One region of the Clostridium sp. HMP27 genome, then DNA from elsewhere that is predicted to be linked to it. Evidence: predicted binding sites of a transcription regulator. Region 1 holds the regulator's gene; each other region holds the start of a gene.
The links. Region 1 encodes Rex, which represses fermentation and respiration genes when NADH is low (regulators of the CRP and FNR family bind a similar motif). Its sites were predicted from a motif close to ATTGTTAANNNNTTAACAAT; they were not measured.

Region 2: the regulator Rex is predicted to act here: its motif matches at 2,360-2,379, upstream of DP68_RS01865 (NAD(P)H-dependent oxidoreductase subunit E).
Region 3: the regulator Rex is predicted to act here: its motif matches at 2,717-2,736, upstream of DP68_RS12990 (DUF47 domain-containing protein).

The regions. Positions count from the first base shown of each region.
Region 1 is NZ_JMFY01000012.1:104,483-112,246, forward strand. Features, by position in the region: gene DP68_RS05885 (ABC transporter ATP-binding protein) at 1-344, shown strand, start outside; gene DP68_RS05890 (dipeptide ABC transporter ATP-binding protein) at 347-1,315, shown strand; gene proC (pyrroline-5-carboxylate reductase) at 1,482-2,291, shown strand; gene DP68_RS05900 (DUF1904 domain-containing protein) at 2,317-2,643, opposite strand; gene DP68_RS05905 (DMT family transporter) at 2,624-3,589, opposite strand; gene abc-f (ribosomal protection-like ABC-F family protein) at 3,677-5,602, opposite strand; gene DP68_RS05915 (redox-sensing transcriptional repressor Rex) at 5,784-6,419, shown strand; gene DP68_RS05920 (short-chain-enoyl-CoA hydratase) at 6,683-7,468, shown strand; partial or broken gene DP68_RS05925 (acyl-CoA dehydrogenase family protein) at 7,482-7,764, shown strand, end outside.
Region 2 is NZ_JMFY01000002.1:100,447-108,210, forward strand. Features, by position in the region: gene DP68_RS01860 (NADH-quinone oxidoreductase subunit NuoF) at 1-1,563, opposite strand, end outside; gene DP68_RS01865 (NAD(P)H-dependent oxidoreductase subunit E) at 1,586-2,107, opposite strand; gene DP68_RS01870 (zinc-dependent alcohol dehydrogenase) at 2,497-3,624, opposite strand; gene DP68_RS01875 (AraC family transcriptional regulator) at 3,927-4,649, shown strand; gene DP68_RS01880 (tRNA-binding protein) at 4,849-5,178, shown strand; gene DP68_RS01885 (hypothetical protein) at 5,714-6,097, shown strand; gene DP68_RS01890 (AraC family transcriptional regulator) at 6,221-7,084, shown strand; gene DP68_RS01895 (response regulator transcription factor) at 7,399-7,764, shown strand, end outside.
Region 3 is NZ_JMFY01000026.1:31,777-39,540, reverse strand. Features, by position in the region: gene DP68_RS13005 (NADH:flavin oxidoreductase) at 1-315, opposite strand, end outside; gene DP68_RS13000 (helix-turn-helix domain-containing protein) at 425-760, shown strand; gene DP68_RS12995 (inorganic phosphate transporter) at 839-1,837, opposite strand; gene DP68_RS12990 (DUF47 domain-containing protein) at 1,849-2,472, opposite strand; lysine riboswitch at 2,743-2,916, shown strand; gene DP68_RS12985 (FAD-dependent oxidoreductase) at 3,002-4,279, shown strand; gene DP68_RS12980 (hypothetical protein) at 4,321-5,691, shown strand; gene DP68_RS12975 (LysR family transcriptional regulator) at 5,770-6,675, opposite strand; gene DP68_RS12970 (coenzyme F420-0:L-glutamate ligase) at 6,805-7,764, shown strand, end outside.

The DNA of each region.
Region 1 (7,764 bases):
ATGATTTAGGGGTAGTTGCAGAAACGGCTGATAAGGTTGTAGTCATGTATTGTGGAAAGGTTGTTGAAAATGGAACAGTAGATGAAATTTTTGAAAATCCAATGCATCCATATACCCAGGGATTGTTAAATTCTATTCCTAAGATAGATGAGGAGTGTGAAAAATTATTTATGATACCTGGGATGGTTCCCAATCCTTTAGAAATGCCTGAAGGTTGTGCGTTCAGTAGTAGATGTAGTAAATGTAGTGAGAGATGCACATCAAAAGAGCCTCCTCTGATAGATCAAAATGGAAGACAAGTAAGATGCTTTTTGTATAGTAGCAAAGAAAGGGGGAAGGTATAACTATGGAACTTTTGATGGAAGTAAAAAACTTAAAGAAATACTTTCCTGTGCAATCTGGATTTTTGAGCAGCAATAAGGGATATGTTAAAGCTGTGGATGATGTAAGTTTTAATATATATAAAGGAGAAACCTTAGGCTTAGTAGGAGAATCAGGCTGTGGTAAATCTACTACTGGCAGAATGCTTGTAAATTTGATGAATCCAACCAGCGGTAATGTATTATTTGAAGGTAAGGATATAAGAGAGCTAAGCAAAAGAGATAAAAGAAGTCTAAGTAAAAATATACAAATAATATTCCAAGATCCATATGCATCTTTAAATCCTAGAATGACAATAGGAGATATAATAGCTGAGCCTATGAAAATAAATAAGATAGCAGAAAGCACAGAAATAGAAAAAAGAGTTTTAAATCTATTAAATTACGTAGGACTTGCAAGCTATCATAAAGACAGATATCCTCATGAATTTAGTGGTGGACAAAGACAAAGGGTTGGAATAGCAAGAGCAATTTCTGTAAATCCAAAACTTATAGTTTGTGATGAGGCAGTATCAGCGCTGGATGTTTCTATACAAGCTCAAGTTTTAAATTTGCTACATGATCTTCAAAAAGAATTCGATTTAACATATCTCTTTATAGCTCATGGTTTAAATGTTGTGAAGCATGTTAGTAATAGAGTAGGGGTAATGTATTTAGGAAAACTTGTAGAGATAGCAAATGATAAGAAATTATATGATGCTCCAAAACATCCATATACTCAGGCGCTTCTCTCTGCAATTCCTGTGCCTAATCCTAAAGTGCAAAAGGAAAGAGTTATATTAAAGGGAGATGTACCGAGTCCTTTAAACCCTCCGTCTGGCTGCAGGTTTCATACTAGATGCCCTAAGTGCATGGATATATGTAAGGTGGAGGAACCTAAAATGATAGAGATTGAGGAAAGACATAGTGTAGCCTGCCACTTGTATAATAGTTAATATTCTAAGGTGAAAGTCGACAGAGGTCGGCTTTCTGTATTTTTGTCATCAGATTATTATATAACATAAATGCATATGATATAATTAATGAAGTGAACTAAGGCGTATTTTATACATATAAAACTTGAAGAGAAGGATTATTATTTAATAATGTGGAGGTAAACATATGAATAAAAGTATAGGTTTTATAGGATGTGGCAACATGGGGCAAGCTATCATTGGAGGATTAGTTAAATCTAATATTGTTGAAAACAAAAAAATACTAGTAAGCAATCCTACTATGCCTGAACTTGAAAAGGTGAAGAGTGAACACGGAGTGCTTATTACTACTAATAATAGAGACGTTGCTGAGCTTAGCGACATTATAATACTTGCAGTAAAGCCTAATAAACATAAGGAAGTAATAGATGAAATAAAAGAGACTGTTAAAAAAGATGCAATTATTATTACCATAGGAGCAGGGATTTCCATAGATTTTTTAAAGGAGTCTTTTAATACTGTAAATAAATTTGTGAAGGTTATGCCAAATACTCCAGCTTTAGTAGGAGAAGGTATGGCAGCAATATGTCATGATGGGTCTCTAACTAAGGAAGAAGAAAAAGAAGTATCTTTGATATTTGAAAGTTTGGGAAAAGTAGAGTGGGTGGAAGAAAGACTTATGGATGCAGTAACTTCTATAAGTGGCTCTTCACCTGCTTATGTATATATGTTCATAGAGGCTTTAGCAGATGGCGGAGTTATGCAAGGACTTACTAGAGACAAAGCTTATAAAATGGCGGCTCAAGCAGTGCTTGGTTCTGCAAAAATGGTTCTTGAAACAGGAGAGCATCCAGGACAATTGAAAGATAAGGTGTGTTCACCAGGAGGAACTACAATTGAAGCTGTATATTCCTTAGAAAAGAATAATTTTAGAGGAACTATAATTGAAGCAGTAAAAGTCTGTGGAGAAAAATCTAAAAAGATGAGTGGTAAGTAAAAAAGTTGCCTTTGAGGCAACTTTTTTAAAAGTGCATTCCGTTCTCGTAGTAACTGCTTTCTTTAAATGCGGTAAACATTATGTCGACACTTTCATGACCGGTTTCAAGCACGTGCTTTGTCACTATACCAGCAACCATATCTTGGGTTTGTTGCCCTCTATCAAACCAGCCTATTTCAACAAAAGCATAAGGAGCTACAACTTCACCATCTTTTATTAAAGTAGTAGGTATAAGTTCTATGGTAAAGTATTCTCTAGGGCATTTTAAAAGAGTTTGAAGCTCATCTACCATATCTTTGCTTATTTTGCATACTTCAGATTCCTTAAGACCTCTAATTTTTATCTGTGGCATAACTTTCCTCTCCTTTAAATAAAGTATTTTTTTCTTTTTGTTTTGATATATTCATATGGTTGGTTCCCCATATACCACCAAGTATTAGTAGAGAACCTATTATATGATAAGTATAAAACTTTTCTTTCAAAAATACTACACCTGCTACTATAGATACTATAGTAGATAAGTTTGTAAAAACTACAGATTTTGAAGCTTCTAATTTTGATAAACTATAATTTACAAGAAAGAAGGCTACAACTGATGAAAGTAATCCTAAATAAAATATTGATATTAAAAAGTCTTTAGACTTTAGTGGGGCGAAATAATTTATTAGGGTTCCATTTACTAAATGAGTGGATAAGGATAAAAAGTTAAAGGTTAGTGCTGCTATACCCATCATAAAGTAAGTGATTTCAAAAGAAGAAAATCTTATAGAAACCTTCCTGGAAAGTATGTTAAAAACAGATGCAGAAATAACTGCGCCTAGTAAAAGAAATGTTCCTAAAACACTATTTGAGCTATTACTGTTTCCGTTATATATTGTAATGAGTACTACTCCAATCACTGATAAAACTATAAAAATCCACTGATATATGTTGGATTTCTCATTTAAGAAATATATAGCTGCAATTGTTACACATATGGGAATTAGGGCTATCATAATTCCAGCTTGGGAACTAGAGGAAAATTTAAGTCCGTAGGTTTCAAAAATAAAATAAAAAACAGGCTGAGCTAGTGCAACTAAGAATAAAGGTTTTAAGTTTTTGTTTTTGTAATTTACGGTTACTGCTTTAAATAATATTAGTAAAGACATAAATATAAACCCAACTAAAAACCTATATGATAATAGTTCAAAGGGAGAAGAGTGATTAAGAGCTTTTTTAGAAAATAAAAAGCTAAGTCCAAATATGGTAGCATAGCATATAGATGCAATATATGGTAGAAATTCTTTTTTAGAATTCATAAGGTTACCTCCTGATATTTTTATTGTACATAAAAATTAGTTTAGATGAAGAGGTCTTCACCTAAACTTTACAAACTTATTTTAAAATTATTGATCCTCGGATAAGTGGTTTTCCCATTCCTCGTATAGATTTTCGATTTCTTCTTGAATTTTAAGGATCTGTTTATTTACGTCCTCACTTTTTAAAGGATCAGAATAAACTTCTTCAAGACATAGTTGATTTTGAAGATCTACAAGCAACTCTTCTTTATCAGTTATGGAGCCTTCAATATGCTTAACTTTAAGCTTTTTCTCTTTTTCAGCTTTTTCTATATCACGTTTTTTCTTCTTTTCTAGATGTATCTGAGTTTTAGTCTTACCTTCTTGTTCTTCTTCTATCATAAATCTATGTGGATTTTTCTTCTTTTCTATATAGTAAGAATAATTGCCAAGGTATTCCTTAACTCCATCTTGGTTTAACTCGTATATTTTGTTAATAACTTTATTTAGAAAATATCTGTCATGAGAGATAACTAAAACAGTTCCATCGTAATCCATTATGGCATCTTCAAGTGCTTCACGAGACATAATATCTAAATGATTAGTTGGTTCATCTAAAAGTAAAAAGTTAGATTTAGAAAGCATGAGCTTTAGTAAATTGATTCTACACTTTTCTCCACCACTTAATTTCTTTATTTCTTTAAATACATCGTCACCAGTAAATAAAAAGGCTGCCAGTGCACTTCTGATTTGTGTGGTGGTCATATCTGGGAACTCATCCCATACTTCATCAAGTATTGTTTTTTCAAGGTTTAAATCAGATTGCTCTTGATCATAGTAGCCTAAAAATACATTTTTACCAAGTAGTTTTAAGCCCGTATCAGCATTGATGTTATCCATGATTATTTTAAGCAAGGTGGTCTTACCCCTACCGTTTTCACCTATGAGAGCTACTTTTTCTTCACGTCTAATATCTAAGTTTAAGTCTTCAAAAAGTAACTTATCACCATAGCTTTTACTCATATTTTCTACGTGAAGTACATCATTACCGCTTTTTATAAGAGTAGAAAAGGTGATTTTAGCAGCTTTAGGATTTCTATCAGGAGCATCAATTCTGTCTATCTTATCTAGAGCCTTTTGTCTGCTTTCTGCAGCTTTTATACTTTTTTCACGATTAAAGGATCTAAACTTCTCTATAATTTCTTCCTGCCTTTTAATTTCAGCTTGTTGCAAATTAAAAGCTTTTAGTTTTACATCATAATCTTTTTTCTTATAATCAATAAATTTAGTATAATTACCATCATAAGAATTCATGCGGCCGTTTAAAAGTTCCATTGTTCTATTGGTTATTGCATCTAAGAAAAATCTATCATGAGATATGATTATAATGGTTCCTTTATATGTCTTTAAATAATCTTCTAACCATTCAATTGCCTCTAAGTCCAAATGATTAGTAGGTTCGTCAAGTAATAATATTTGAGGATTTGTTAGTAGGAGTTTACACAAGGATACTCTTGTCTTTTGGCCTCCGCTTAGAAGATTTATGGTTTTATCAAAATCTTGTTCAGTGAATCCAAGTCCTTTTAATACCTTACTTATTTCACCTTTATAGGTGTACCCGCCACGATTATTATATAACTCTGTAGCTACAGAGTAATCTTTTATTATTTTATTATGATATTCTTCATTAGATGGGTCATAGGGTTCGTTCATTTTTATTTCTAAATTTCTCATTTTGTTTTCAAGGTTTATTATATCTTCAAACACCTTAAGCATTTCGTCATATATTGTATTGTTAGAATCTAAGGAAAGATGCTGAGAAAGATAACCTAAATTTTTATTCTTATCTATAAATAACTCTCCGCTATCGTATTCCATAGTTCCTATTAGTATTTTAAATAATGTAGATTTACCGGCGCCGTTAGGACCTATAAGCCCAATCTTATCACCTTCATTTACACTAAAAGTAACATTATCTAATATAATATCTATTCCAAAAGTCTTATGAATTTCCTTTGAACTTAAAACTATCATTATTAATTCACCTCTTTACCATTACTATTGTACTATGTAAAGCTAAATTTTTGTAGGTATAAATTATTTTATAAATATTTATTAATAATTTCGCTATATTTTTCACAATATATTATAGTATAGAAATAAAAATTGTGGTAAAATATAAAGATGATTAAAATAAGATTTAAGAGGTGTAGTGATGGACAAGAAAAAAGATATATCAATGGCTGTAATAAAAAGACTGCCTAAATACCATAGATATCTTGGGGATTTACTTAAAAATGAAGTTGATAGAATTTCCTCAAAAGAATTAAGTAAAAAAATAGGCTTCACTGCTTCTCAAATTAGACAAGATTTTAACTGCTTTGGTGATTTTGGACAGCAAGGTTATGGATATAATGTTAAAGAATTATATAACCAAATAAGTGGAATATTAGGTCTTACCAGAGAGTATAAAACTATAATAGTAGGGGCAGGAAATATAGGGCAGGCAATAGCGAATTATACTAAATTTGATAGACTGGGTTTTAACTTGCAGGCTATATTTGATATAAATCCTAAACTTGTAGGACTAAAAATAAGAGATATCGAGATAAACGATATAGATGGTTTGGAAGATTATTTAAAGAAAAATTCAACAGATGTTGGAGTAATATGTGTTCCAAGTAAAGCGGCCCAAAATGTTGCAGATATATTTGTAAGAAATGGCATTAAGAGCATATGGAACTTTGCTCCAATTGATTTAAAGGTTCCGGAAGAAGTACACACTGAAAATGTCCATTTAAGCGAAAGCTTACTTACTTTAAGTTATTTAATGAGCCAGGATGAGAATTAAAAGAAAAATAATTAAGTTTGTGGAAAAATGTCGTTTGTTTAATTTTAAACAATTTAATGTGTTATAAATCAATATAATTTGGAATAAACTAATGTTATTTCCAAATTATTTTTTTAATTTATTTAAAAAAATATAAACTTTTTTGTTGAAAAGTAAATTTCTACGTTATATAATAAAAATGAGTATAGATATTTTATTTTTTATAAATGTTTGTTATAATATTAACAAGATTTATAAAAAAATTATAGGGAGGACAATTTGATATGGAATTTAAAAATGTTATCCTTGAAAAAGAAGGCAAGGTTGCTATTGTTAAAATCAATAGACCTCAAGCTTTAAATGCACTAAATTCAGAAACTTTAAAGGAATTAGACATAATAGTTGATGATTTAGCAAATGATAATGAAGTATTAGCAGTTATACTTACTGGTGGTGGAGATAAGGCATTTGTAGCAGGTGCAGATATCACTGAAATGAAAGAGTTAAACACAATGGAAGGCAGGAAATTCGGAATACTTGGAAATAAAGTATTCAGAAAGTTAGAAACTTTAGAAAAACCTGTTATAGCAGCTATTCATGGATTTGCTCTTGGTGGCGGATGCGAAATAGCTATGGCTTGTGATATAAGAATAGCTACTACAAAGGCAAAATTTGGACAACCAGAAGTTGGCCTAGGAATTACTCCAGGTTTTGGTGGAACTCAAAGATTACCAAGACTTGTAGGAATGGGAATGGCTAAACAGTTAATATATACTGCAGACATAATAAATGCTGAAGAAGCTTTAAGAATTGGACTTGTAAATAAAGTTGTAGAAGTAGAAAGTCTAATGGATGAAGCTAAAGCTTTAGCTAATAAAATAGCAGCAAATGCACCTGTAGCTGTAATGCTTTCTAAAGCAGCTATAAACAGAGGAATGCAATGTGATATAGATACAGCGTTATCCTACGAATCAGAAGTGTTTGGAGAATGTTTCTCAACTGAAGACCAGACAGAAGGTATGACAGCATTTGTTGAAAAGAGAAAAGAAAAGAACTTCAAAAATAGATAGGAGGTAAAGTATAATGAATTTTTCATTAACAAGAGAACAAGAATTTGTAAGACAGATGGTAAGAGAGTTTGCTGAAACTGAAGTTAAGCCACTAGCAGCAGAAATCGACATAACAGAAGAGTTTCCTATGGAAAACGTAAAGAAGATGGCTAAACTTGGAATGATGGGAATACCATTTTCAAAGGAATATGGTGGAGCAGGTGGAGACGTTATATCCTATGCAATAACAGTTGAAGAATTATCAAGAGTTTGCGCTTCAACAGGTGTTATTGTTTCAGCTCACACTTCATTATGTG
Region 2 (7,764 bases), on a different contig from region 1:
TTTTAAACCCTCAAGGTGTTCCATTGTTCCTTTGCCTTCAGTAATATCCTTTAAAATTTCAAGCATTCTTTGGTTCCCGATTCTGCAGGCAGTACATTTGCCGCAGGATTCATCAACTGAAAACTCTAAGTAGAATTTTGATATATTAACCATACAATCGTCTTCATCCATGACTATCATACCACCGGAGCCCATCATTGAACCTATGTCGCCTAAACTTTCGTAATCTATTGGAGTGTCAAGGCTATCTGCAGGTATGCAGCCACCTGAAGGACCTCCAGTTTGAACTGCTTTAAACTTACGGTTATTAACTATGCCTCCTCCAAGATCATAGATGATTTCTCTTAAAGTAATTCCCATTGGTACTTCCACAAGTCCCACGTTATTAATTTTTCCTGCCAGGGCAAAAACTTTAGTTCCCTTACTTTTTTCAGTACCTATAGAGCTAAACCATTCGGCACCTTTTAATAAAATTGGAGGGATGTTTGCTAAAGTTTCAACATTGTTGATATTTGTAGGGCGTTTCCACAGACCAATCTGTGATGGGAATGGAGGTTTCACTGTTGGCTCACCACGGCCTCCTTCTATAGAATTAATCAGTGCAGTTTCTTCGCCGCAGATAAAAGCACCAGCCCCGTATTTAAGCTTTATATCAAAGGAAAAATCGCTGCCAAGTATATTCTTTCCAAGAAGACCCAAATCATAGGCCTGTTTAATAGCTATTCTAAGTCTTTGTATAGCAAGGGGATATTCTGCTCTAATATATATGAAGCCCTGAGAAGAACCTATACAGTAACCTGTTAACATCATTGATTCAATTACAGAATGGGGGTCACCTTCAAGGATGCTTCTGTCCATAAAAGCACCAGGATCACCTTCATCTGCATTACAAATTACATACTTTACTTTGTTTTCAGACTTTCTTGTCATTTCCCATTTTACTCCTGTTGGAAATCCGCCGCCCCCTCTACCTCTTAAACCGCTGCGTTTGACTACATCAATTACAGTATCAGGAGTCATTTCAAACAGTGCCTTTCCAAGTGCCTGATATCCTTCAACTGCAATGTATTCATGAATATCTTCTGGATTGATGAGTCCACAATTTCTAAGAGCAATTCTAATCTGCTTCTTATAAAAGGGAAGATCATTTTGTTTATCAAGGTGCTGATGGGTAGCAGGGTCTTTGTATAAGCAGTCTTCAACAACTTTTCCGTTCAGTATATGTTCTTGAAATATTTTTCTAGCCTTTTCTTCATTAACTTCTATGTAAAAAATATTTTCTGGCATAACCTTTACTATTGGGCCTTTTTCGCAAAAGCCAAAACAACCTGTAGTAACAATTTTTACTTTGTCTCTTAGCCCTGCTGCATCACGTTCTTCTTCTAAAACCTTTACAACTTCAATACCGCCAGAGGCCTGACATCCTGTTCCGCCGCATACCATTATATCTATAGTCTTATCATCAGTATCTTTTTTTCCACTTTCTCTGCTTCGGTTTGCAAGTAAGGCTTTTGATTTTTCACTTAAGGTCTTTAATTCCTGAAATGAATTTATTTTTACCATCTTAATCCTCCCCTTCGAGAAACTACTTTGAGCCAACTAGTGCATCTTCTGTACTATATTGCTTGATAATATTTTGAACATCTTCAACCTTTACTCTTCCAAACACTTTTCCATCAACTATAACAACTGGCGCTAAGCCACAGGCTCCAACACACCTTAAGGTATCTATTGTAAACATTCCATCCTTGGTTGAACTTCCTTCTTTTATATTAAGGAGCTTTCTAAATTCATTAAGTATTTTATCCGCACCTTTAACAAAACAAGCAGTTCCCATACAAACACTTATTACATGCTTTCCTTTTGGCTCCATAGTGAAGAAGGAGTAGAATGTTACTACACCAAAAACTTTTGCTGCACTAATTCCAAGTTTTCTAGAAATAAATAATTGGAGTTCTTCTGGTAGGTATCCGAAAATATCTTGAGCTTCATGAAGTATGTTTATGAGTTCACCTTCTTTTACCTCAAGACCATCAATATACTCTTCCAGTTTTTTTAGCTTCTCCTGATCCAAATTATATTTGCTAACTTCAACTTCTTTAGACACAGGCGATACACCTTCCTTTTGCATATATTTGCGAACACAATATATGGTTTGCTAAAAAATGAGATTTTAAACCTAAAAGTAATAAAAAAGTTATATTTTAGAATAATATTTGTTTTTTAAGATGTGTTTTTTTATGTGCCTCAAGGTGAAATCGGAGAGCTAATAATAGCTGAAGAAGAAGCTGCAGATGCTAGGAGGGAGTGTGTGAAGAATACTTAGGTGGCATAGGATAAAATTCAATAGCATTACAGCATAGTTAAAATTTTTATAAAACATCTAAAAAACGCTGTCGCGTTAGCAAGTTTTCATGCTAATGTGACAGCTTCTTCAAATAAAGATGACAATTCTGCGATCTACATTTTTAGATTGACCTTTTTTATAGGTATTAACTAAGGCTTTAAAACAACTTTTATGCAGTTATCCAGCTTTTCATCAAATATTTTATAAGCATGATCTCCTTTATCAAGAGAAAGTTTGTGAGTAATTATATCTGTGGCATCAAATTTTCCCTGTTTTATAAGTTCAAGAATAGGGTCTACATATGCATGAGCAGGACATTGACCCATTTTTAAGGTTATATTTCTTGCAAAGAAATTACCAAGAGGGAAGAGATTGTATCTTCCTCCATAAACTCCAACCATCATAACAGTTCCACACTTTCGTACTGCCTCCGAGGCTATTTCTATGGCAGATTTTGAGCCAGCCTGAAGCTTTAAAAAGCTTTCTGCAGCTTCTACTACAGACATTGCTCCATCCATTCCTACACAATCAATAACCTCATCAGCGCCTCCGTGAGTGATTTCCTTAAGATAAAGCCCAGTATTATCATGATCTTCGATATTCACAATTTCAACTCCGTAGCGTTTGGCGTGGTTAAGTCTATAGGGAACTCTATCTACTGCAATAATTCTTTTAGCGCCTTTCAAAATACACCATTTTATAGTTAATAATCCTACAGGGCCACAGCCTAAAACTACAACAGTGTCTCCAGGCTTTACTCCTGCCATATCTACTCCCCAAAATGAGGTAGGCAAGATGTCTGTTAAAAATAAAACCTGCTCATCAGTTAAATCCTCAGGAATTACTTTAGGACCAACATTAGCATAAGGCACACGAAGATATTCCGCCTGACCTCCATCGTATCCACCATAGGATTCACTATAGCCAAACATTCCGCCTGCCTCGCCATTTGGATTTGAATTATCACACTGGCTCCAATGACCGTGTTCGCAGTACCAGCAGTGACCGCAGGCAACAGGGAATGGCACGATTATTTTGTCTCCTTTTTTAACATTAACTACATCCTTGCCTGCCTCCTCAACAATTCCCATGGCTTCGTGACCTAATACAAAACCATGGGGAAGATTGCGAACCCTGCTGTGAATTAAGTGAAGATCAGAACCGCAAATAGCTGTAGAGGTTATCTTGACAATAATATCATCATTTTTTTCTATTACTGGATCTTTTACATTATCAACCTGAACGTTTTTATATCCGTTATAAACGAGAGCCTTCATAAACTAGATCTCCTTTCAAAAATTATTTTGTATAACTTCAAAGTTAGTTTTGTTTAAATGCAAAATTTTATTCTAAATATTTCTATAAAAAGGGAAAAATATGAAGCATTCCTACAAGCAGTGAAATAGAATTGTTTTCGCAAAAGAATGAAAGAGGAAAATGCAAAAGAGCTAGCTGGAATAGTTAAAAAACTATTCTAACTAGTTTTTTTAAAGTTGTTGAGATAAACTAAAATTAATTAAAATAATAATCAGATAGGCTGATTGAGAGTTTATACTTTGAAGGGATAGTGGTGGTTTAATTGAACGGTATTTTTAGTGAACGCAGAGTATATAAGGACATGATAATTACTCATTTACATAGCTATGCTCAACTAATACTGCCCATTAGTGGAAGTATGGATATTAAAACTGAACATAAAAAACTTGGACTTGATGACCAACATTTGTTTTTTTTGCCTCCAAGTAATACACATACATTTAAATCAGGCAAACCTAATGAGTTTTTGGTTTTAGATATACCACATTATATGCTTAACGCCAATGATATGACTATAGCTAGAGATGGTATTGAACTTTCTTTAGATGAGAAATGGAAAGCAATTAGGTTTTTAATACTAAATGAACTCGAGGATAATTGTTATAATGGTGAAAGCTTATCGAAGCTATACCATTATTTTAGTCCTTTTATATTTGAAAAAAACTTGCCAAGTTCAGTTAAATATATTCATGAACATTACAATGAAAACATTGATTTGGAAGCCTTGGCAAATATTGAACATTATAATTTTACTTATTATAGTGAATGGTTTAAAAAGAATATGGGTGTTTCAACTACTGAATATATACAAAGGTTGAGGGTGCAAAGAGCAAAAGAACTTTTACGAGATACTAATTTAGGTATAATACAAGTTGCAAATGAAGTAGGTTATAATCACAATTCTTCTCTTACAAGAGTGTTTAAATTGTATGAGAAGAATACACCATTAGATTATAGAATGAAGGCCCGAAAAACAGATAAGTAATAACTTGATTTGAGAAAAGAAATCTACTTAAATTTAATATATAATATAAATCTCATGAGATTTATATGAGGTAATATTTGAACTAAAGAGTTGTTTACTTTTCGCAGTAGATTGAATTTATATATTCCGGTTAATAAATCACTAATTTATATGCGATTTTAAATCTAGAAACTTATAATGTTTATAGGAGGGTGTTAATATGGCTAACTTTGAAGATCTTATGAAATTGGATATTAGAGTTGGAGAAATTGTTAAGGTAGAATTTTTTGAAAAAGCAAAAAAACCTGCTTACAAATTATGGGTAGATTTTGGTGATGAAATTGGTATAAAGAAATCAAGCGCTCAAATTACCAAATGCTATAAAAAAGAAGAACTTATTAATAAACAAGTTTTGGGAGTAGTAAATTTTCCGTCAAGACAAATTGCCGATTTTATGTCAGAAGTATTAGTACTAGGAATTTATGCTGAGCAAGGAGTGGTATTAATCCAACCAGAACAGTCTGTCAAAAAGGGTGATAAATTAGGTTAATGAATAATCTTATTAATATAGAAAAGTTCATTGGTAGAATTATAGTTGGAGAAATAATTTGCATTTGACAAATCAAATTTATTATTGATATAATTTCTTTAAGTTTTAAGAATGGGAGGTATTATATTAGCTATGGTTTACTAATTCACTTTGAAGCCTAATTTTATAATAAGCACAAGGTTGTGTTTTTTTGTTATGCGCTGGAGTGGATGATTAGTTAATAATATACCTTTTATGTATAGCACTATTATAATATTTTTGCTATTTTAAGAAGTGTGAGAAAATTAATGGATTAAAGTTGAGTTATCAGCTTTTCTATAGGATTACGTACATTCTATAGCATTTAAGGGTATTTTTAGATATGAAAACAATTGACATCCTCTCCAGTAAATATGGAGGGGATTTTTTATGATTTCATTATTAACTTAATAAACATTTTAATATAATTTCTAATAAATTATATATGGCTTAGGAAAAAATTATTTGACATTGTTCAATAAGAGAAAATTTATGAAATATAAGGAGTTACAATTTAATGAATATAAAGATTAATGAATATTCCATTCCGACATCTCAATCAGGTCCATATGGAACTACTGTAGGTATTGATAAAGCTCTATGGTTTACAGAAAATAAAGCGAATAAAATAGGTAGAATTACGACAGAAGGAACTATTAATGAATATGACTTGAAAACTGCAAATGCCAGACCGCATGCAATTATTACTGGTAGTGATGGAGCACTTTGGTTTACACAATGGGGAAACAATCAAATAGGTAGGATTACAACAAGTGGAGAGATTATTGAATATGAGATTCCTACAGCAAATTCAGAACCCCATGGAATAGCAGTAGGAGCAGATAAAGCTATTTGGTTTGCTGAGGAATGTAATAAAATAGGTCAATTAATACTTTTGTGAAGTTGGAAAAATAAAACTAATTACATATAGTGATTTTAGATTATTCGATATTTTTTATGTTAAAAAGGTCGAGCATCCTTAAAATAACTTTGGTATTATGTATACATGAAAAGGAGGGAGATAATGTTAAAGGAATTAAATCATGTGATTGACTATATTGAGGAGTATTTAACTGATGACCTATCTATTGAATTAATTTCTGAATATGCTGGGGTTTCCGACTATCACTTTAGAAAGATATTTTTTTATCTTTCAGGATTGACGCTTAGTGAATATATAAAAAATAGAAAATTATCAGAAGCAAATAAGGATTTGTTATATGGAGAAAAAGTAACGGATGTTGCTTTTAAATATGGTTATCAGTCAATAGATGGCTTTACCCGAGCATTTAAAAAATGGAGTGGATTTTTACCCTCAGATGTAATAAAAAAAGGCATAAGCAAATCATTTCCCAAACTTTCATTCATAATAACTGTTAAGGGAGGAATTTCTATGGAATTTAGAATTGAAAACAAACCAGCATTTAATTTAGTAGGTGTAAGCAAGCGTGTTCCTATGCAATTTGAAGGCGTTAATAATGAGATTGTAAAGCTCGCGCAAAGTATAACTGAGGAACAAAGAAAAGAAATGCATGCTCTTCAAAATATGGAGCCTTATGAAGTTATAAATGCTTCTTATGATGCTGACGCTAATTTCTTAAAAGAAGAGGGAGGTTTAACTCACTTGATAGGTATTTTAACTACTGAAAATCAATTAAGTGATTTATTGGAAAAAGTGGCAGTGGAAGCCTGCACTTGGGAAGTATTCCTAAATGAGGGACTATTTCCTTCTACGCTGCAAGAAACAATGGCAAAAATATATTCAGAATGGTTTCCTTCTTCCGATTATGAAATAATCAATGCCCCTTCTTTTTCTTTTACTAAAATGAATGAGCATAAAAAGAACTACGCTTATAGTGAAGTTTGGGTTCCTGTTCAGAAAAAATAAAAAATAAAGACACATAAATCATTATATATTGTTCTATTAAGTTTTTAGAGTCAAAGGGAGCAATAAACTTTTTAAAGATATGAACTGATAATGTAATATTCCTAATTCCCCCAGATTAAATATTTGGGGGAATTTTTGCTGCAATTTGGTAGTTACATTTGTCACATTTTATGCCGAGATGGTTTTTATTGATGTGAAATACAAAATATTATATATTTAGAAAAGGTTGAATAAGTAAAACAGTAAATTATTATAATAAACTTATGTAATAGAGATAGGATTACAATGGTGATTCTGGTGTATAGGGGGATACTATGGAAAAAGAAATACATATTTTGGTTGTAGAAGATGATAACGATATTAACAAATTATTATGTGATATTATAAGAAAAAGTGGCTATATGACGCAATCTGCTTATTCAGGAACGGAAGCAATGATTTATATTGAAAAACAAGAGTGGGATATGGTGCTTCTTGACCTAATGCTTCCAGGAATTACAGGAGAAGAGGTTCTTTTAAAGATAAGAGAAAACAGTTTAGTGCCTGTGATTATTATTTCGGCTAAAGGTGAAGCTCAAACTAAGGTAAATACTTTGCGAACAGGAGCAGACGATTATATTACAAAACCTTTTGATATTGAAGAAGTTTCTGCACGAATTGATTCTTTATTAAGAAGATAT
Region 3 (7,764 bases), on a different contig from region 1:
ACCTCCATATACAATTTGCATAATAATATTAGCTTGGTAGCTATGAGCCATATTTGTGAGTTTTTTATATTCAGGAATAAAACTATCATCATAAATGCCCATCATGCGTGGATTGGGCTGTTCATTCTTTTCAACATAGGCATATCCCGTAAATATTGTACCTACTCCACCCTTAGCAATTTCCTCATAAACTTTAAATAATTCTTCTGTCATATGTCCATCTTCTGTAGCAAGTTCTTCCCATACAGCTGCTTTAAAAAATCTATTTTTTAATTTCATATTTTTAATAGTTGTATATTCAAATAAGTTTTTCATATCATTACCTCTCCATGTTGTATTTTTTATGTCCCTATTGTATAATCAAGCAAAACAAAAAGAAAGTATGCACTTTTGGGGTAGATACTATCTAAAAGGAGAGTATTAAATGATTAATAATAATAGTAATAATATTGTAGATATTAAGCCATTTTCATACGCCATGTCATTAATCGATGGCAAGTGGAAAATGCATATTTTATTTTGGTTATGGAAATCAAATGTTTTGAGATATGGCCAATTAAAAAAAGCTTTGGGTAATATTACACATAAAATGTTAAGCAATCAGTTAAAGGAATTAGAGGCAGATGGATTAATTATTCGCAAGGAATATCCTCAAGTTCCTCCAAAGGTGGAATATAGTTTGTCAGAAAAGGGCCTATCCCTTATGCCTGTTATGCAATCACTTTGTATTTGGGGACATGACCATATTGAAGAAAATTAGTGTACCTAACTAAAATAAGCACCTGCAGTATTGCAGATGCTTTCCTACTTCCACTTGCCACTTGCCATGTGGGTGGCACTATAAAAACATACTCATTATCATATATATAACTGCAGCTAATGCCGCTGATATTGGAAGTGTAATAAACCAGGTTATTATCATTCTTTTTCCTGTATCCCATTTTACTGCTCTTACTCTGTAGGATGTACCTACTCCCATTATGGAAGATGATATAACATGGGTTGTACTAACTGGAAGACCAATTTTAGATGCTCCAAATATTACTAAAGCTGATGACAAATCTGCTGCTACACCGTTAACAGGTTTTATTTTCATAATTTGTGTTCCAACGGTTTTAATTATTCTCCACCCTCCAACGGAAGTACCCAGTGCCATTGCTGTGGCACAGGCTAACTGTACCCAAAGTGGAATATCTCCAGATTTTATCAAATTGTTGCTTACAAGTGCCATTGTTATTATTCCCATAGATTTTTGAGCATCATTTGTACCATGAGCAAAAGCCTGAATTGCTGCTGTAATGGCCTGAACCCTTCTAAATCCTATATTAGTTCTAGAAAGATTTAGGTTTTTAAATACGTTCTTAAAAATAGTAAACACAATGTAACCTACTAAGAAAGCAAGTATTGGTGATACTAAAAGCGACTTAATTATTGATGTAAATCCTTTAAAGTTTATAGAGCTTACCCCTGCTGCTGCTATAGCTGCACCTGCAATTGAGCCTATAAGTGCGTGGGATGAACTACTTGGTATTCCAAAATACCATGTAATAAGATTCCAAGCTATGGCAGAAACAAGTGCCGCAAGTATAACTACCGATCCGTTTGCTATAGAGTCCAAGTTTACTATATCCTTTGCAATGGTTTTTGCAACTCCAGTGAAAGCTATAGCTCCTATAAAATTCATTAATGATGCCATTATAATTGCACGTCTTGGACTTAATGCCTTTGTGGATACAGCTGTTGCAATTGCATTTGCAGTATCATGAAAACCATTAATAAAGTCAAAAGCTAATGCAAGAACAACGGTTAAACCGATTATAATATATGCTGTACTCATCTTATTTCTCCTTACGCATTCTTCATTACTACTGTCTCAAGGGCTTTACTAACCTTTTTGCATTCATCCGCAGTATTTTCAAGAAGTTCATATATCTCCTTATATTGAATGAGTTTAATTGCATCCTTTTCTTTTTCGAAAAGCTCTTTTATTGCCTTTCTTTCAAGAATATCACATTTGTGTTCAAATTCTTTTATTTTAACTGAATGTTGTCTAATTTCTGTAAGCTTTTTGTGTGAAAGCAATTCTACAGCGTTATGTATTTCAATTATGCATTTGTTTAATAGCTCACTAAATTCAATCATATAATCGTGTATTTGATATATGTTAAACATATAAAAGCGAGCTGCACAATGCTCAAGACCATCAAGAACTTTATCCATGTGAACTGCAAGTTCCAAAGCATCTTCACGCTCAATTGGAGTAATAAAGCTATTGTTTAACTCCTTTATTATTTCATCAACTATGTTATCACCCTTATGTTCATAGTCTTTCATTTGCTTTTGAAATTCATCCAAATGCCTTTCTTCCTTTATCTTAAAATCAACAAAATATTGTCCTCCCTCTTTTAAGTTGGCAGAACTGTCTAAAAGCATTGAAAATAGTTTATCTTTCTTTCCTTTGTTGAAATTCATGATTATTTCTCCCTTCCCTGTACTATATAAAATAATAGACCATAAGTATTTTATCACTTTTTGTCGCATTTTTAAACATCAAAATAACAAACATGTAACATTAAATTAACACCCTATTCATATTTTATCGAAATTTCTTTACTATTTCCAAGGCTGATAGCACCACTTATCTTTCTAGCTACTTATCAATTCCAATTTTAACCAGGGGTCTAACTCCAAAAATATATTGCATGTTTATCCACCCCATGTTATAATTATCACAATTTAATACGAGTAGATAGAGGTGGGCCTGACAAGAGTAAATAAGATGAGGTATAAGAGATATCGTTGATTCTTATTGAAAGGGGATGGCCCCGAAGGGTGAATTTTCTCTTAAATTCATACCTGGTTTACGTATTAACAGTACGTGGACTGTCACCTATTTGGTGGAGAGCTATCGTTTTGTGAGTGTATATTGTTTTTTTGTCGAACAAGGCGGTTGGTTATCCAATTGCCTTTTTTATTTTTAGCATTATTTAAGGAGGAAATTATGAAAAAAATTGTTGTAGTTGGAGGCGGATGGGCTGGTTGTGCAGCAGCCATTAGTGCAAGAAAAGCAGGTGCAGAGGTAACAGTTTTAGAAAGAACAGATATGCTTCTTGGCACAGGACTTGTTGGCGGTATTATGAGAAACAATGGTAGATATACTGCTACAGAAGAAATTATAGCTATGGGCGGTGGCGATTTATTTGAAATATGTGATAAATGCTCAAGGCATACTAATATAGAATTCCCTGGTCACAAACATGCAAATCTTTATGATATTGCCAAAACTCATGGGGAAGTTTTAAGACATATGATAAACCTAGGTATAAAGGTAGTATTTAAAGCAAGAATAACTAAGCTTCACATTGCTCATGAACGCATATTAGATGTTCAAGATGGAAATGGTAATGTATTTGAAGCCGATGTATTTATCGATACAACTGGTACAGCAGGACCAATGAATAACTGCTCAAAGTATGGTAATGGATGTGCAATGTGTATATTACGTTGTCCAAGCTTTGGTGGAAGAGTAAGTATCACAGGGCTTGCTAATATAAAAGAATCTATGGGTAAAAAAGCTGATGGATCCATCGGAGCTATGAGCGGTTCTTGTAAACTTTATAAAGAATCACTTTCAGAAGAAATTCAAAAGACCCTTAATGAAGAAGGCGTAGCAGTTATCCCTCTTCCTAAGGAGCTTATTGAAGATCACCTTGATGTTAAGGCTTGTCAGCAATATGCCCTTCCTCAATTTAAAGACAACATAATACTTTTAGATACTGGTCATGCAAAGCTTATGACACCATATTATGATCTTGAAACATTAAGAAAGATACCTGGTTTTGAAGATGCCAGATATGAAGATCCTTATACTGGTGGAAAAGGCAACTCTATGAGATACTTTGCAATGGCTCCAAGAGATAATTATCTAAAGGTTGAAGGAGCAGAAAATTTATTCTGCGCTGGTGAAAAAGCAGGTCTTTTAGTTGGACATACTGAAGCAATTGTAACCGGAACTCTTGCAGGCCTTAATAGTGTAAGACATTCCTTAGGAATGGAATTGCTTGAACTACCTGATTGTCTTGCTACTGGGAATGCTATTTCCTATGTTAAAGAAAAAATGTCTACACCTGAAGGAATGTCAAAGAAATATACATTCTCAGGATCAGTGTACTTTGAAAGAATGAAAGAACTTGGTATATATATAACAGATTCCGCTGAAATAGCTAAAAGAGTTGAAGAATGCGGCGTTAAAAATATATTTGCTGCTAAGTTATGCTAATAAATCGTGCAAATAATCATAAATCGGAGGAATAATTAATTATGATTTCATTGGGGCTACTTCATTATATTTATATTGCTATGGTTTTGGTAATCATCATAACCATGGGTTTTAAGAAAGATACAGTACTTCCTTGCATAATAGGGCTATTTATAATAGGATATGTTTCTTCTGGAAGCATCGTTAAGGCTGTACAAGTTATATTTAATTCTCTTATAGCTTCGGGAAAAGAATTTTGGAGCATAATCACTATTATATCTCTCGTTGTTGCAATGTCTAGGGCTCTTCGCGATATAGGGGCAGATGAACTTATGATGAGTCCTATAAAAAAACTCATGATAAATAAAAATGTTGCCTTTTGGAGTTTAGGTGTTGTAATGACAGTTGTTTCTTTAATTATATGGCCTTCACCTGCTGTGGCGCTGGTTGGTGCGATAATGCTTCCAGCTGCTCTAAAGGTTGGACTTCCTGCAGTTTGGGCCGCTTCTGCCATGAATTTATTTGGCCATGGCATTGCATTATCTGGGGACTATTTTATTCAAGGAGCACCTTCTATAACTGCAAAGGCAGCAGGCCTTAAAAATGCCAGTTCAGTAATTAGTGCAAGTATACCTCTTTGGATAACCATGAGTATAGTAACAACATTAACTGCATTTTTTATGATGAGAAGAGACTTAAAAAACTGTCCAGAAATAGCTGCTACTCTTGAAGTTACTACAAATAAAACTTTAGATGCTTCTTTTGGTACAACTTTTGTGGCATTTGCTACTCCATTAGCTTTCTTACTAGATGCATATTTAATGTTTAAGTACGAGCTTCGTGGAGGGGACTCTACTGCGCTTATTGGTGGTACTGCAGTTATTATAATGTCAGTGGTTGCTGTAATTGAACATAAATTCTCAGATTCCTTTGAAAAAGTTACTGATTACATAAGAGATGGTTTTACATTTGGAATAAAAATATTTGCTCCAGTAGTGGTAATAGGGGCTTTCTTCTTTCTTGGAAGTGAAGGAATGGCAAAGGAAGTTTTAGGACCTAATGCTACAGGTCTTTTAACAGATATAGGATCATATCTTGCTCAGAAAGCACCACTTTCAAAGTTTCCTGTGGTGTTAATACAAGCATTTGTCGGTGCAATCATTGGTCTTGATGGTTCAGGTTTTGCTGGTCTTCCACTGGTAGGTTCTTTAGCGCAGACTTTTTCTCAAGCTATAAGCATAAATAAAGAAGGTCTTGCAGCTCTTGGACAAATATCTACTGTATGGGTAGGCGGAGGAACAATAATCCCTTGGGGAGTTATTCCTGTAGCTGCAATATGCGGTGTTGAACCTCTAGATTTAGTGAGAAAAAATATGATACCTGTAATGGTAGGATTTGCTGCAACTATTATTGTTGCAATGATTATATTATAGATACTAAGTAAAATATGATAATCTCCTAAAAAGTAAGCATGTGCTATAAAGCCATGCTTATTTTTATAATTATATATTTCACTTGCCACTTGCCATGTGGGTGGCACTTTCTAGTATCTCTAGAAACTTTTTTGAAGCTGGAGAAAGAGATGCATTTTTTGAAAAACAAACACCTATACTTCTTTTAGGTATTTCTTCAACTGTTTCAACTTCATATAAAATACCACTTTTTAAATATTCCTGTGAAAACTCTTTAATAACACAAGCTAAGCCTAAATTTATTTTTGCAAACTCTAATAATAAATCATGAGATCCAAGTTCAATTTCCGAGGAAATTTCAATGCCCTTTGATAGGATATACTTTTCCACATATCTTCTTGAATTTGATTTATTGTCAAGTAATATCAATGGTAATTTTGATAACTCCTCAAAACTTAAAGGCATGGATAGTGTATCCTTGAACTTATCCCCGCAAACAAAAACGTCCTGTACATCCATGCATTTTTTTGTTACTAAAGAATGGTCTTCAATTGGGAAATTACATATTGCAATATCAATTTCTCCTGACTTGAGCATTGCACAAAGTTCTAAAGTTGTTCTATTTACAATCTTTAGCTTTATGCTTGGATAGTCACTATGAAATTTATCTAAAAAGGTTGGCAGGAAATATCGTGAAATAGCATCCCCCACCCCTATTTTTAACTCCCCCAGCATTATATTTTTTGATTCTAATAGTTTTTCTTCCCCTATATTAATTAAATTTATAGCAGAATTTGCATACTCAAATAGAAGCTTTCCCTCATTAGTAAGAACTACCCCTTTAGGTGTTCTAGTAAAAAGTCGCACCTCAAGGCCTTCTTCCAGTTGCATAATGGCTTGGCTCACAGCAGGTTGAGTCATATACAGTGCTTTTGCACCTTTAGAAAAACTTTCATGCTTTGCCACTTCACAAAAGACCTTATATAAATCTAATTTACTGATCATATAACCGCTCCTTATATACCACATTATATATATTTATTTTACTTATACCACAAATGTGTTGTATAGTACAAGTATGAGTGTTAAATAATAATTTTTACATAAATACACAAAATTTAAGGAGAAATGAAAATGGAAAGAATTGTTGGAACTGTAGTTAGAGGCCTTCGTGCCCCAATCATCAAAACAGGAGACGATATTGCAGAAATAGTTGTAAACACTGTATTAAAGGCTTCAGAAGTAGAAGGCTACTCTATTAATGATAAGGATATTGTTACTGTAACAGAATCAATAGTAGCTCGTGCTCAAGGGAACTATGCAACTATAGATAACATTGCTCAGGATGTAAAAGCAAAGTTTGGTGACGACACAATAGGTGTAATATTCCCAATTTTAAGCCGTAACCGTTTTGCTATCTGCCTTCGTGGTATTGCAAAGGGAGCTAAGAAAATCGTTTTAATGCTTAGCTATCCATCTGATGAAGTAGGTAATCACTTAGTAGATATAGACGAGCTTGATGAAAAAGGAGTTAATCCTTGGACAGATGTTTTAACTGAAGAAGAATTCCGTGGTCATTTCGGATATAAGAAACATACTTTTACTGGTGTTGATTATATTGATTATTATAAATCTTTAATTGAAGAGTACGGTACTGAATGTGAAGTTATCTTCTCAAACAACCCAAAAACTATTTTAAATTACACAAAAAATGTTCTTACTTGTGATATTCACTCAAGATTTAGAACTAAAAAGATATTAAAAGCAAATGGTGGAGATAAGATTTACAGCCTAGACAATATTTTATCAGCATCAATAGATGGCAGTGGTTATAACGATGCTTATGGTCTTTTAGGTTCAAATAAATCAACAGAAGAAAGCGTTAAGCTTTTCCCACGTAATTGTCAGCCTATAGTTGATAAAATACAAGCAGTTCTTAAAGAAAAGACAGGTAAAACTGTAGAAGTTATGGTTTATGGTGATGGAGCTTTCAAAGATCCAGTAGGTAAGATTTGGGAACTTGCTGACCCAGTTGTATCACCAGCTTATACATCAGGACTTGAAGGTACACCTAGCGAAGTTAAATTAAAATAC